3 regions of the Mesorhizobium sp. WSM4848 genome follow, and region 1 is predicted to be linked to each of the others. Evidence: riboswitches for the same ligand, from Rfam matches in the RefSeq annotation. Region 1 holds a riboswitch; each other region holds the start of a gene.
What was found. A riboswitch is a leader RNA that binds a small molecule or an ion and turns the genes downstream of it on or off. The one in region 1 is predicted to bind cobalamin.
Positions count from the first base shown of each region.

Region 1 (3,269 bases):
GCGACGGCAGCGACCTGTTGGTTGAGCCGGCCGGCGGCATCGCGAAACCGGCGGGCAAGCGCATTGTCGGGCACGATGCCCTGGCCGACCTCGTTGGAAACCACGAACCACGGCCCGCGCGGCCGCGACAGCACATCCGCCAGCCCTCGGCATTCGGCCTCAATGTCGCGTTCGGCCAGCATATGGTTGGACAGCCACAGCGTCAGGCAGTCGATCAGGACGGGTCGGCCGTCAGGCAGCGCCCCGATCGCGCCGACGAGATCGAGCGGCGCGTCGACGGTCGTCCAGCCGTCGCCGCGCCGCGACCGATGCAGCGCGATGCGTTCGCGCATCTCGTCGTCATAGGCTTGCGCCGTGGCGATATAGGCCCACGGCGCCGGGCAGGCCGTCACCAGGCTTTCGGCATGCGCGCTCTTGCCCGAGCGTGCACCGCCGATGACCAGGGTCAGCTTGCTGCCTGGAGCAGCGCGATCAGGCAAGGTTTTCGCGCAGGCCGGTTGCGGCGCCGGTCAAGCGGCCGCGCACCAAGCCGACGAGAGCGCCGAGCACCAGCCAGAACACTAGATTGGTCAGCGTCACCGCCACCACGAACTGGTGGTGCAGGCCTTCCGGGATCGGCGATTCGAAACTGTCGGGCGGCGGCGCGCCGACAATATGCGGCGCCACGATCAACACCACGGCAAGAAGTGCCAGTGGCAGCGATTTGCGAAAGGCGAGCAGCCCGAGACCGGTCGCGGTCGCCACCACCGTCGCCGTCCACCAGATCTGGCGCTGGGCGAGATCGGCCGTCGGCATCGCCGGCAGTTCGGGCGGCAGGCCAAGGTTCGGAGCCAGCGTGAACACGGCGAAGCCGGCAAAGCCCCAGAACACGCCCTGTCGCCAATTGCCGATGCCGCCGGCGAACTCCGAAACGGCGACCAGGATCAGCGCAAAGCCAATGCCGGTGACGACGTTGGCAACGACGTTGAAGGCGAAGCGCTCGAAACCGTCGGCCGGCGTCCAGCCTTCCTCTTCGGCGGTGGCTGCTTCAGCCGGCACGGCGCTGCTCATGGCATTGCTGCCTGGCGCGGCCGGGGCCAAACCATGGTCATGCGTGTGGCCACCGCCGGCCTGTTCGTAGACTTCCGCCTTGAGGATGAGCGGCACCGTGGCGTAGGCCTGCATGCAGGCGAGAACGACGCCGGCCACAAGCCCTGCGATCGCCGCGATGAACACGACGTTGCGAAACAGTGTCATGGTGTCAGCCCCTCGTCAGTGGCAGGGAAAGCCCATCGAATGGCGATAGTCGTGGGCGGCATTGTGGACCGCATCGATATGCGAGAAGCCGACAAATCCCATGACGAAAACGCCGAGAAATGCAGCAAGCGCCAACTGCACGAAGCGCGACTGCGAGGAGACGGAAGCGCCGAGCGAGACGGAAGCGGTATTCATGTCTTGTCCTTTCGCCCTCCACCCGAGGGCATAGAAGTCAGTTCTCCTGTCGCCGGCAGGTCTCCTGGCTCGCGGATCAGCGCCCTTCCCCACCTTCCCGAAGAAGCTCTTCAGTGGCATATGGAGAGGACTACCGCACACAGTTGCGGGGGCAGCCACGGCATCGGGCAAATTTTTGCCCTCACCGCATTCCCTCTTGGCTCCAAAACGGAACCGACGACTGGTGCGACTATAGGCAGAATCGCCGCGCCCGGCAAACCAAATTCCGCCAGCTACCAGCGCGAATGCGGCGTCTCAACGGGATTTGGCTCTGTCTTCTTTTGTCCGGGGCAACCATGATAATCGTCTTGCAGCACTGAATCAGAATTGCGAGACCATGACCATTCATACGCCGGCTGTTCAGGACCGATCCAGGCGCATCATCGCCATCGACGTCGCCCGCGGCATCGCTTTGCTTGCCATGGCGAGCTACCATTTCACCTGGGATCTCGAATTCTTCGGCTACACCGATCCCGGCCTGACTGCCTTTGGCTGGTGGAAATTCTACGCGCGCTGCATCGCTTCGACCTTCCTGTTCCTGGTCGGTGTCAGCCTGTTCCTCGCCCATGGCAAACAAATCCGCTGGAACGGTTTTTGGAAACGCTTCGCCATGGTCGCCGGGGCTGCGCTCGCCATATCGGCCGCCACAAGGTTTTTCACGCCCGACAGCTTCATCTTCTTCGGCATCCTGCACGAGATCGCGGTCGCCAGCCTGCTCGGCCTGGCGTTTCTGCGGCTGCCGGCGCTGCTGACGCTGGTTGTCGCAGCTTTCGTCATCACCGCGCCGCTCTATCTCAGGTCCGAGATCTTCGATCATCCGGCCCTGTGGTGGGTTGGCCTGTCGGCAACCAACCCGCGCTCCAACGATTATGTCCCGCTGTTTCCATGGTTCGGTGCCGTGCTTGTCGGCATCGCAGCGGCAAAGCTCGCCTTCGCCTCCGGCGTGCTGACGCGGCTGGCGGGCCTGACGCCCGGCCGCTGGACCAATCCGCTGGTCTTTATCGGCCGGCACAGCCTCGCCTTCTATCTGATCCACCAGCCGGTGCTGATCGGCTCGGTCTGGCTGTTTTCGCAAGTCATGCCGGCAGCGGTCGAGACCAAGCCGGTCGCCTTCCTGAAAGAGTGCCAGGCCTCATGCGAGCAATCGCGCGACACGGAGTTCTGCACCAGCTATTGTGTGTGCATGCTCGATACGCTCGAGGGCGAAGCCACGCTTGATCGGCTCTACCGCAATGACCAGGCTGCGGAATGGAAGGCGCATCTCGATGAGCTCGCCGGCGCCTGCACTGCCAAAGCCGACAGCACTTTGATGGAGGGAGGAGCACAATGACCGACCATCAGCAGAAACCGGGCCAACAGAAACCGGGACAGCAAAAACCGGGGTTTATACCGTGGCCGCCGCTGATCTATGTCGCGGCCATCGCCGTCAGCATCGCGCTTGGCTTGCTTTATCCGCTGCCATGGATCGGCGGCCTTTTGGGCGACATCCTGTTCGCGGCCGGCTGGGTGGCATTGTTCGGCGTCGTCGCACTCTGGTTCACGGCGATCCGCACCATGATCCGGGCAAAGACGACGCTCCACCCGAACGCCGTGCCGGACCATCTGGTGACGACGGGCCCATTCGCCGTCAGCCGCAATCCGATCTATCTGGCCAACACGCTGCTGATGATCGGTATCGCCCTTATCTCGGGGAACGTATGGTTCCTGCCGCTGGCGATCATCGCCGCCTTCGCAACGCAAAAAATGGCGATCGAGGGCGAGGAAAAAGTTCTGGCAACGAAATTCGGCAAGAAATACCG
Region 1 covers NZ_JBVVPX010000002.1:289,217-292,485, reverse strand. Annotated here, with positions in the region: gene cobU (bifunctional adenosylcobinamide kinase/adenosylcobinamide-phosphate guanylyltransferase) at 1-449, opposite strand, end outside; gene AC0L16_RS03780 (CbtA family protein) at 472-1,236, opposite strand; gene AC0L16_RS03775 (CbtB domain-containing protein) at 1,252-1,431, opposite strand; cobalamin riboswitch at 1,469-1,664, opposite strand; gene AC0L16_RS03770 (acetyltransferase domain-containing protein) at 1,808-2,800, shown strand; gene AC0L16_RS03765 (methyltransferase family protein) at 2,797-3,269, shown strand, end outside.

Region 2 (3,269 bases), on a different contig from region 1:
GCACTGCGCGTCGCAACCCGCATCGAGATCGCCAAGCTCAAGGAGTCGATGCCTGCTACAACGATGATTTACGTCACCCACGACCAGGTCGAGGCGATGACGCTGGCCGACCGCATCGTGGTGCTCAAGGAGGGCCATATCGAGCAGGTCGGCACGCCGATGGAGCTCTACAAGAAACCCGGCAATCTGTTCGTCGCGCAATTCATCGGCTCGCCGGCCATGAACATCCTGCCGGCGACGATCGACAAATCAGGCAACCCGACCATCGTCAGCCATGTCGGAGGCCGCAAGGCGACGGTGCCGATCGCCACGCCGGCCTCGGCGACGGGCGCTTCGGTGAGCTTCGGCGTGCGGCCGGAGGATCTGATGATCGCCACCGGCGCGGATTATCTTTTCGAGGGAACGGTGGATTATGTCGAGCAGCTCGGCGAGGTCCAGCTCGTCTATGTCGACATCGGCCGCGCCGACCTGCCGCTGGTGACCAAGCTGCCAGGCAACGTGGAGGTCAAGCGCGGCGCTGCGCTGCGGTTGAATGCCGATGCCGGCGACCTGCATATTTTCGATGCCGACGGACATTCATTCACGCTCCACAAAGCGGAAGCAAAGGCAGCCTGAGAGCGGCAGCCGAACTGATGGATGTTTGGTGACCCACAAACGAGAGCGGCGGGCAAAAGCCCGCCGCTCTTGTGCGTTCCGGTCGCTGCCCTGCGGGGCGGACTTCTGTACGTCGCCCGACGAGTTCAGCGCGTGTAGACCGGCGAGCCGTTATTGCGTACCGTAGCACCAGCGCGGCGGGAAAATGCCGCGGCTGCCGTTGGAACGAACTGTTAGTTGTTGCCGAACAGGTTACGGTCGCTGCCGTTGACGGGTTTCTCGTCAGCCGGAACCGGATTCTGCGCCGAAGCCGAATTCCGAATCGAAGCCGTGTACGAGTTGCTATCGACCGCAGCGGCCGGCTGGTTGGCGCCATTCGATCCAAAGTTGTCACTACCGGCAAAAGCGCTGCCGGAGATGGCCACAATGGCGGCGGTGGCAAGAATGATCTTCTTCATTTCTAGTACTCCTGAGTTCCTCAAAGCCCGAGCGGCGGACCGCCACTTTGCTGTTGGGATCGGCTGTTAATTGTTGCCGAAAAGGTTGCGGTCGGAGCCCTGGAGAACGGGCTGCTTTTCAGCGTGAGCCGGCGTCTGGACAGAGGCCGTGTAGGAGCTGTCAACCGCAGCAGTCGGCTGGTTGGCGGCGTTGGACCCATAATGGTCGCTGCCGGCAAAGGCGCTGCCGGTGGCCAGAACGGCGACGGCAGCAAGAGCAATCTTTTTCATTTTAGTACTCCAGTATCTTAGTCTTCCGTCCGTCTAGCGGCGTGTCTTGGGAGGATGCGCGTCGTTCGGACAGCCCCGATGTGGGAAGGCCATTCGGCGGATTCCAATCACGAAGTTGTTCCGTGTGGACCAAGAATCTACACCTTGAAATTGTACCAGAGACATTTACTTCAATGATTTTCTGTTTTCTTTTCAACGATTTATGGCAAGTTAGCCGTTCATGATTTGACGGATTGGCGGACCTGCGTTCACAGCGTGCTGCACGCATTGTCAACAGAAACGAACCGTTCGGTTCGATTTTAGAAGCGACTAATAGTCACTTTTGTAAACTGTTAACCTTCCTGATCTCTGCCGCGGGTCGGATTCGATGTCACGGCAGCCGACAATGGCCTCCGACAAAGTGGGGTTTCAGCCCTGCAGATATAAACCTGCAGGTTTCGCCGGCCGTGTCGCGCCGCATGAATACGATGTCGCTTTCATGCCGGCAGTCAGCCGGCCGTCATGATTAGATCACGCCATCTCAGGTGCCGCTTGGTGACGACGAAGCGGAGAATTGGGAAGCCGGTCAGAACCCGGCGCTGCCCCCGCAACGGTGGTGGAGTTCAAGTCGCAACGGGAGACCACTGGGCCACAAGCCTGGGAAGGTGTCGCGATGAGTCCGCAAGGACACTCCAGAGCCCGGAAACCAGCCCGAGATTTCTAGACTCGACTGATCGCGGTGGGCGGTCAAGAGGTGGATGATGCATGTCGCCGGCGTGCAAGCGGTCCTCCCTCCATCACCACCAGTTCAGTCCTTTACACGAGGACAGGACATGGACGCGCGCAACGACATGCTGAGGCTCTTGCACGGCCGCAGGCAAGGCTATTCGCTCGAGCAGCCCTTCTACACCGATCCAGATTTCTTCAAGCTCGACATGGAGCTGATCTGGTATAGCGACTGGCTGTTCATCGGCCACGATTGCGAGTTGCCGAAACCTGGCAGCTACATCACCGCCCAGATCGGCGACTACCCGCTCGTGCTGGCCCGCGACCAGCAAGGCAAGATCAATGCCTTCCACAATTCCTGCCGCCATCGCGGCAGCCGTGTCTGCAATGCCGACAAGGGCACTGCGGCGAAGCTGGTCTGCCCCTACCACCAGTGGACCTACGAGCTGGACGGCCGGCTCTTGTTTGCTCGCCATATGGCGGACGGCTTCGACAAGAGCCAGTTCGGCCTGAAGCCGGTGGCTTGCGAAAGCGTTGGCGGCTACATCTTCATCTGCCTGGCCAACGAGCCGGCGGACTTCGCGCCGATGCGCGCCATGATCGAGCCTTACCTCCTGCCGCACCGGCTGCGCGAGGCAAAAATCGCCTTCGAATCGACCATCGTCGAGAAGGGCAACTGGAAGCTCGTCTGGGAGAATAACCGCGAGTGCTACCATTGCGCCGGCAACCATCCGGAACTCTGCAAGACATTCCCGGAAGCGCCGACCGTCACCGGCGTGCAGGGCGCCGACAGCGATCCGGAGATGCTCGCCCACTGGGCGAAATGCGAGGCGGCGGGCTTGCCGAGCAAATTCCGCATCGATCCGGCCGGGCAGTATCGCGCCACCCGCGCGCCGCTGCTGCGCGACGCCGTCAGCTATACGATGACGGGCAGACGCGCGGTGAAGAAGGACCTTTCCGACAGCGTTTCGACCGACCGTATCGGCTCGCTGCTGCTCTATCACTATCCGACGACCTGGAACCACATCCTCGGCGATCATGCCGTCACCTTCCGCGTGCTGCCGATCAGCGCCACGGAAACGGCCGTCACCACCAAATGGCTTGTCCATAAGGACGCGGTCGAAGGCGTCGACTACGACCTCGCCGAGCTTACCCATGTCTGGACCGAAACCAACGATCAGGACCGTCGCATCGTTGAGGAAAACGCCTTCGGCATCCTGTCGCCGGCCTATGAGCCCGGCC
Region 2 covers NZ_JBVVPX010000010.1:117,664-120,932, reverse strand. Annotated here, with positions in the region: gene AC0L16_RS12395 (ABC transporter ATP-binding protein) at 1-615, shown strand, start outside; gene AC0L16_RS12390 (DUF680 domain-containing protein) at 828-1,052, opposite strand; gene AC0L16_RS12385 (DUF680 domain-containing protein) at 1,119-1,322, opposite strand; cobalamin riboswitch at 1,828-2,030, shown strand; gene AC0L16_RS12380 (aromatic ring-hydroxylating oxygenase subunit alpha) at 2,135-3,269, shown strand, end outside.
Region 2: linked by a shared signal. The riboswitch ahead of AC0L16_RS12380 (aromatic ring-hydroxylating oxygenase subunit alpha) and the one ahead of AC0L16_RS03775 (CbtB domain-containing protein) in region 1 are both predicted to bind cobalamin.

Region 3 (3,269 bases), on a different contig from region 1:
ACCTCGGGCGTTGCGGGAAGGACCCGATGGTCGTCGTCGGGAACGGCGGCAGGGCGAGCGTGTCAGCCTGGACTCTCGAGCGCTTGGCAAATGCGCTCTTTCGTTGCTTCATGGCGCCGTCAATGCTGCTAACGCGCCCGTGGACGAGCGGATCATGGACCTTTGTCGACATTGCGCGCGCGGCGGCCGCCTCTTCAGAAGCCTTCAGCGCGCCTGCTACGGCCTCCCTGCCTTCGGACAAGGCTTGGGCCAGCACGAGCAGCTCTTCAGTCTTCTGGGCGGCGAATGCCAGCCACGAACGGACGTCTACATCAAGCGCGGTCTCCATCCGCAGGTCCATCGGCACATGAAGCATCGAGCAGGAAGGCGCAATTTCGACGCGGTCCAGCGGCCAACCGGCAACGACCGGCTTTATGCGGTCGAGAATGGCAGTCAGGTTCGCGCGCAAGACGTTGCGGCCGTCGATCAGGCCAAGTGAGAGCACCAGATCCTTCGGTGCGAGCTGACCAACCGTCTCCAACTGCTCGGGAGCGCGCACGAGGTCGAGATGCAGGCCCGCCAGGCCCAGCGAAAGCGCGGTCTCGAGATTGTCTCCCAGCGGCCCGAAATAGGTAGCCAGCATAATTTTCAACTTGGGCGCGGCTTTCGACAGCTGGCCGTAGGTGAATTCGAAGGCAGCTCGTTCGTTCGGGCTAAGGTCGAGCACAAGCGCCGGCTCATCAATCTGCACCCAGTCGGCCCCCGAGAGCTCCAGCCTCCGCAGGAGTTGCTCGTAGACGGGCAGCAGCCGCGGCAGGAGCGCAATGGGATTGAAACACTGGTCGGGAGACTTCGCCAGCTTGAGGAAGGTGACCGGTCCAAGGATGACCGGGCGTGTATGGATGCCGAGCTCTTTTGCCTCCAGAAAGTGATCGACTGGTTTCGTCGACGAGAGGGCGAATGTCTGATCGTCGCCCAGCTCCGGCACGATGTAGTGGTAGTTCGTGTCGAACCATTTGGTCATTTCCATCGCGGTTACGCGCTGGCCCTGAACTGCATGCCCGTGACTGGCGTGAACGCAACCCGCAGTATCGCCTTGCGTCCCGCGCGCCATCGCGAAATAGATGTCGAGCGGGACCTCGCCGCCCGTCCAGCCGTAACGGGATGGCACGGCGCCGACCATTGCTGCGGTGTCGAGCACATGGTCATAAAGTGAGAAATCGTTCGACGGGATTTTCGACACGCCGCGGTCGTGCTGCTCGCTCCAGCTGGCGGCACGGAGTGCCTTCGCCGTCGACAGAAGGTTGGCAGCAGAAGATTTTCCGGACCAGTAGCTTTCGAGCGCGAATTTCAGTTCTCGCCGGCGACCGATACGCGGCATGCCAAGCGTTGCTATGGGAACTTGCTGGGAGACATTCATTCCATACCCCGATGGTTGCGGCGGGGACAAGGAAGGCGCTAGCAGGCCGGCATAAACGCCGAGCTGCCGCGGCCACCAGACACCCCGCCCGTGGACGTTGTTTACCGTGGCAGGTCTCCTGGCTCGCGGGTCACAGCCTCTGCCCCGTCTTCCCGGGGCAGTTCGCCCCAGTGACATTGATGGGTTTGGCTCGCCGCTTACAGTTGCGGGGGCAGCGCCGGCATTGCACCGGCTTCCCTCTTAGCTCCGCTACGGCAACGCCTTGCGGAGAACCACGACACGCGGACAATCGCAGCAGCCCGCTTTGTGGTCAATGCGGTATAAAGAAATGTTTATGTGTTTATGTGAACCGTTCACCTGCGGCGTGTTCCCAAGTCGCAGGTCGCGGGTAGAGCTGAGCCATTTGCGCCACTCTCCGGGATTGTGCCTCGCCGCTCGGGCAATCTGCCGGTGACACGATCCCGGCTCAAAAACGACTTCGTCAAAAACACGTTTTGGCCATCATGATCGGCGGCAGTACTGGCCGAAGTGCGACAACGTTCCTGAGCCTGCAAAATTGAAATTTGGAGAAAACCGCCATCCTTCACGGACGGGCACGCGACATTTCAATGTGTACGCGCTTGTCTGGACAGCCTCACAAAGGGCGCTGGCAGCACCTCGCTGAAACACCGCCCTACAACAATCCCGCCTGCTCAGCCTCGCGGCGCAAATTCTGCCGCGGCCTGGGGCCGATCTGCTGGATCACCAATCCGGCCGCCAGTGAGCCAAGGTCGCCGCAGGTCTGCAGGTCGCGGCCTTGCGTGTAGCCATGCAGGAAGCCGGCGGCATAGAGATCGCCGGCGCCTGTCGTGTCGACCAGTTCCTTGATTGCGGTCGCCTTGATCACCACCGTTTCGCCGCCGCGCACGATTATCGAACCTTTTTCAGAGCGGGTCACGGCGGCGATGCGGCAATCCTTGCGGATCTGCGCCAGCGCCTCGTCGAATGACGATGTCTGGTAGAGCGACTTGATCTCGTGGCTGTTGGCAAAGACGATGTCGACCATGCCCGAACGCATCAGGTCGAGGAATTCGTCGCGGTAGCGGTCGACGCAGAACGAATCCGACAATGTCATGGAGACTTCGCGGCCTGCCGCGTGCGCCAGCTTCGCCGTCTGCCGGATCGCTTCCTTGGCGCGCGGCGGGTCCCACAGATAGCCTTCGAAATAGGTGACCTTGGCGCCAGAGGCCTTGTCGGCCTCGACATCCTCCGGCCCGAGCTCGACGCAGGCGCCGAGATAGGTGTTCATCGAGCGCTCGCCGTCGGGAGTGACGAAGATCATCGAGCGCGCCGTCGGCGGGTTGCCCTTGAGCGGCCTGGTGTCGAAGGCGACGCCCTGCGCATGGATGTCGTGGGCGTAAATTTCGCCGAGCGTGTCGTTCGAGACCTTGCCGAAGAAGGCGGCGCGACCGCCGAAGCTAGCGACGCCCGCTGCCGTGTTGCCGGCGCTGCCGCCAGAGGCCTCGATCGCCGGGCCCATGCGGCTGTAGAGCAGTTCGGCGCGTTGTGTGTCGATGAGGTTCATCGCGCCCTTGATGATGCCGTTGGTCTCGAGAAATTCCTCGTCGCACTGGGCGATGATGTCGACAATGGCATTGCCGATGCAAAGCACGTCATAATCCGACATCAAAATCTCCGCCAAAAACCCGAGCCGGCTTCTTGCCACGCCGGGGCCGGCCTGTTTTGGCGAGTGTGGAATGGGTCGCCCTATGCCGACGTATCCAATACCCGTGCATCACGCAGCTGCCGGTCCTGCCTCACGCAACAGGTCGTCAGCTCTGTCCGTCTTTTCCCAGGTGAACTCCGGCTCTTCGCGGCCGAAGTGTCCGTA
Region 3 covers NZ_JBVVPX010000037.1:54,854-58,122, reverse strand. Annotated here, with positions in the region: partial or broken gene metE (5-methyltetrahydropteroyltriglutamate--homocysteine S-methyltransferase) at 1-1,375, opposite strand, end outside; cobalamin riboswitch at 1,491-1,691, opposite strand; gene AC0L16_RS27245 (adenosine kinase) at 2,073-3,065, opposite strand; gene metK (methionine adenosyltransferase) at 3,174-3,269, opposite strand, start outside.
Region 3: linked by a shared signal. The riboswitch ahead of metE (5-methyltetrahydropteroyltriglutamate--homocysteine S-methyltransferase) and the one ahead of AC0L16_RS03775 (CbtB domain-containing protein) in region 1 are both predicted to bind cobalamin.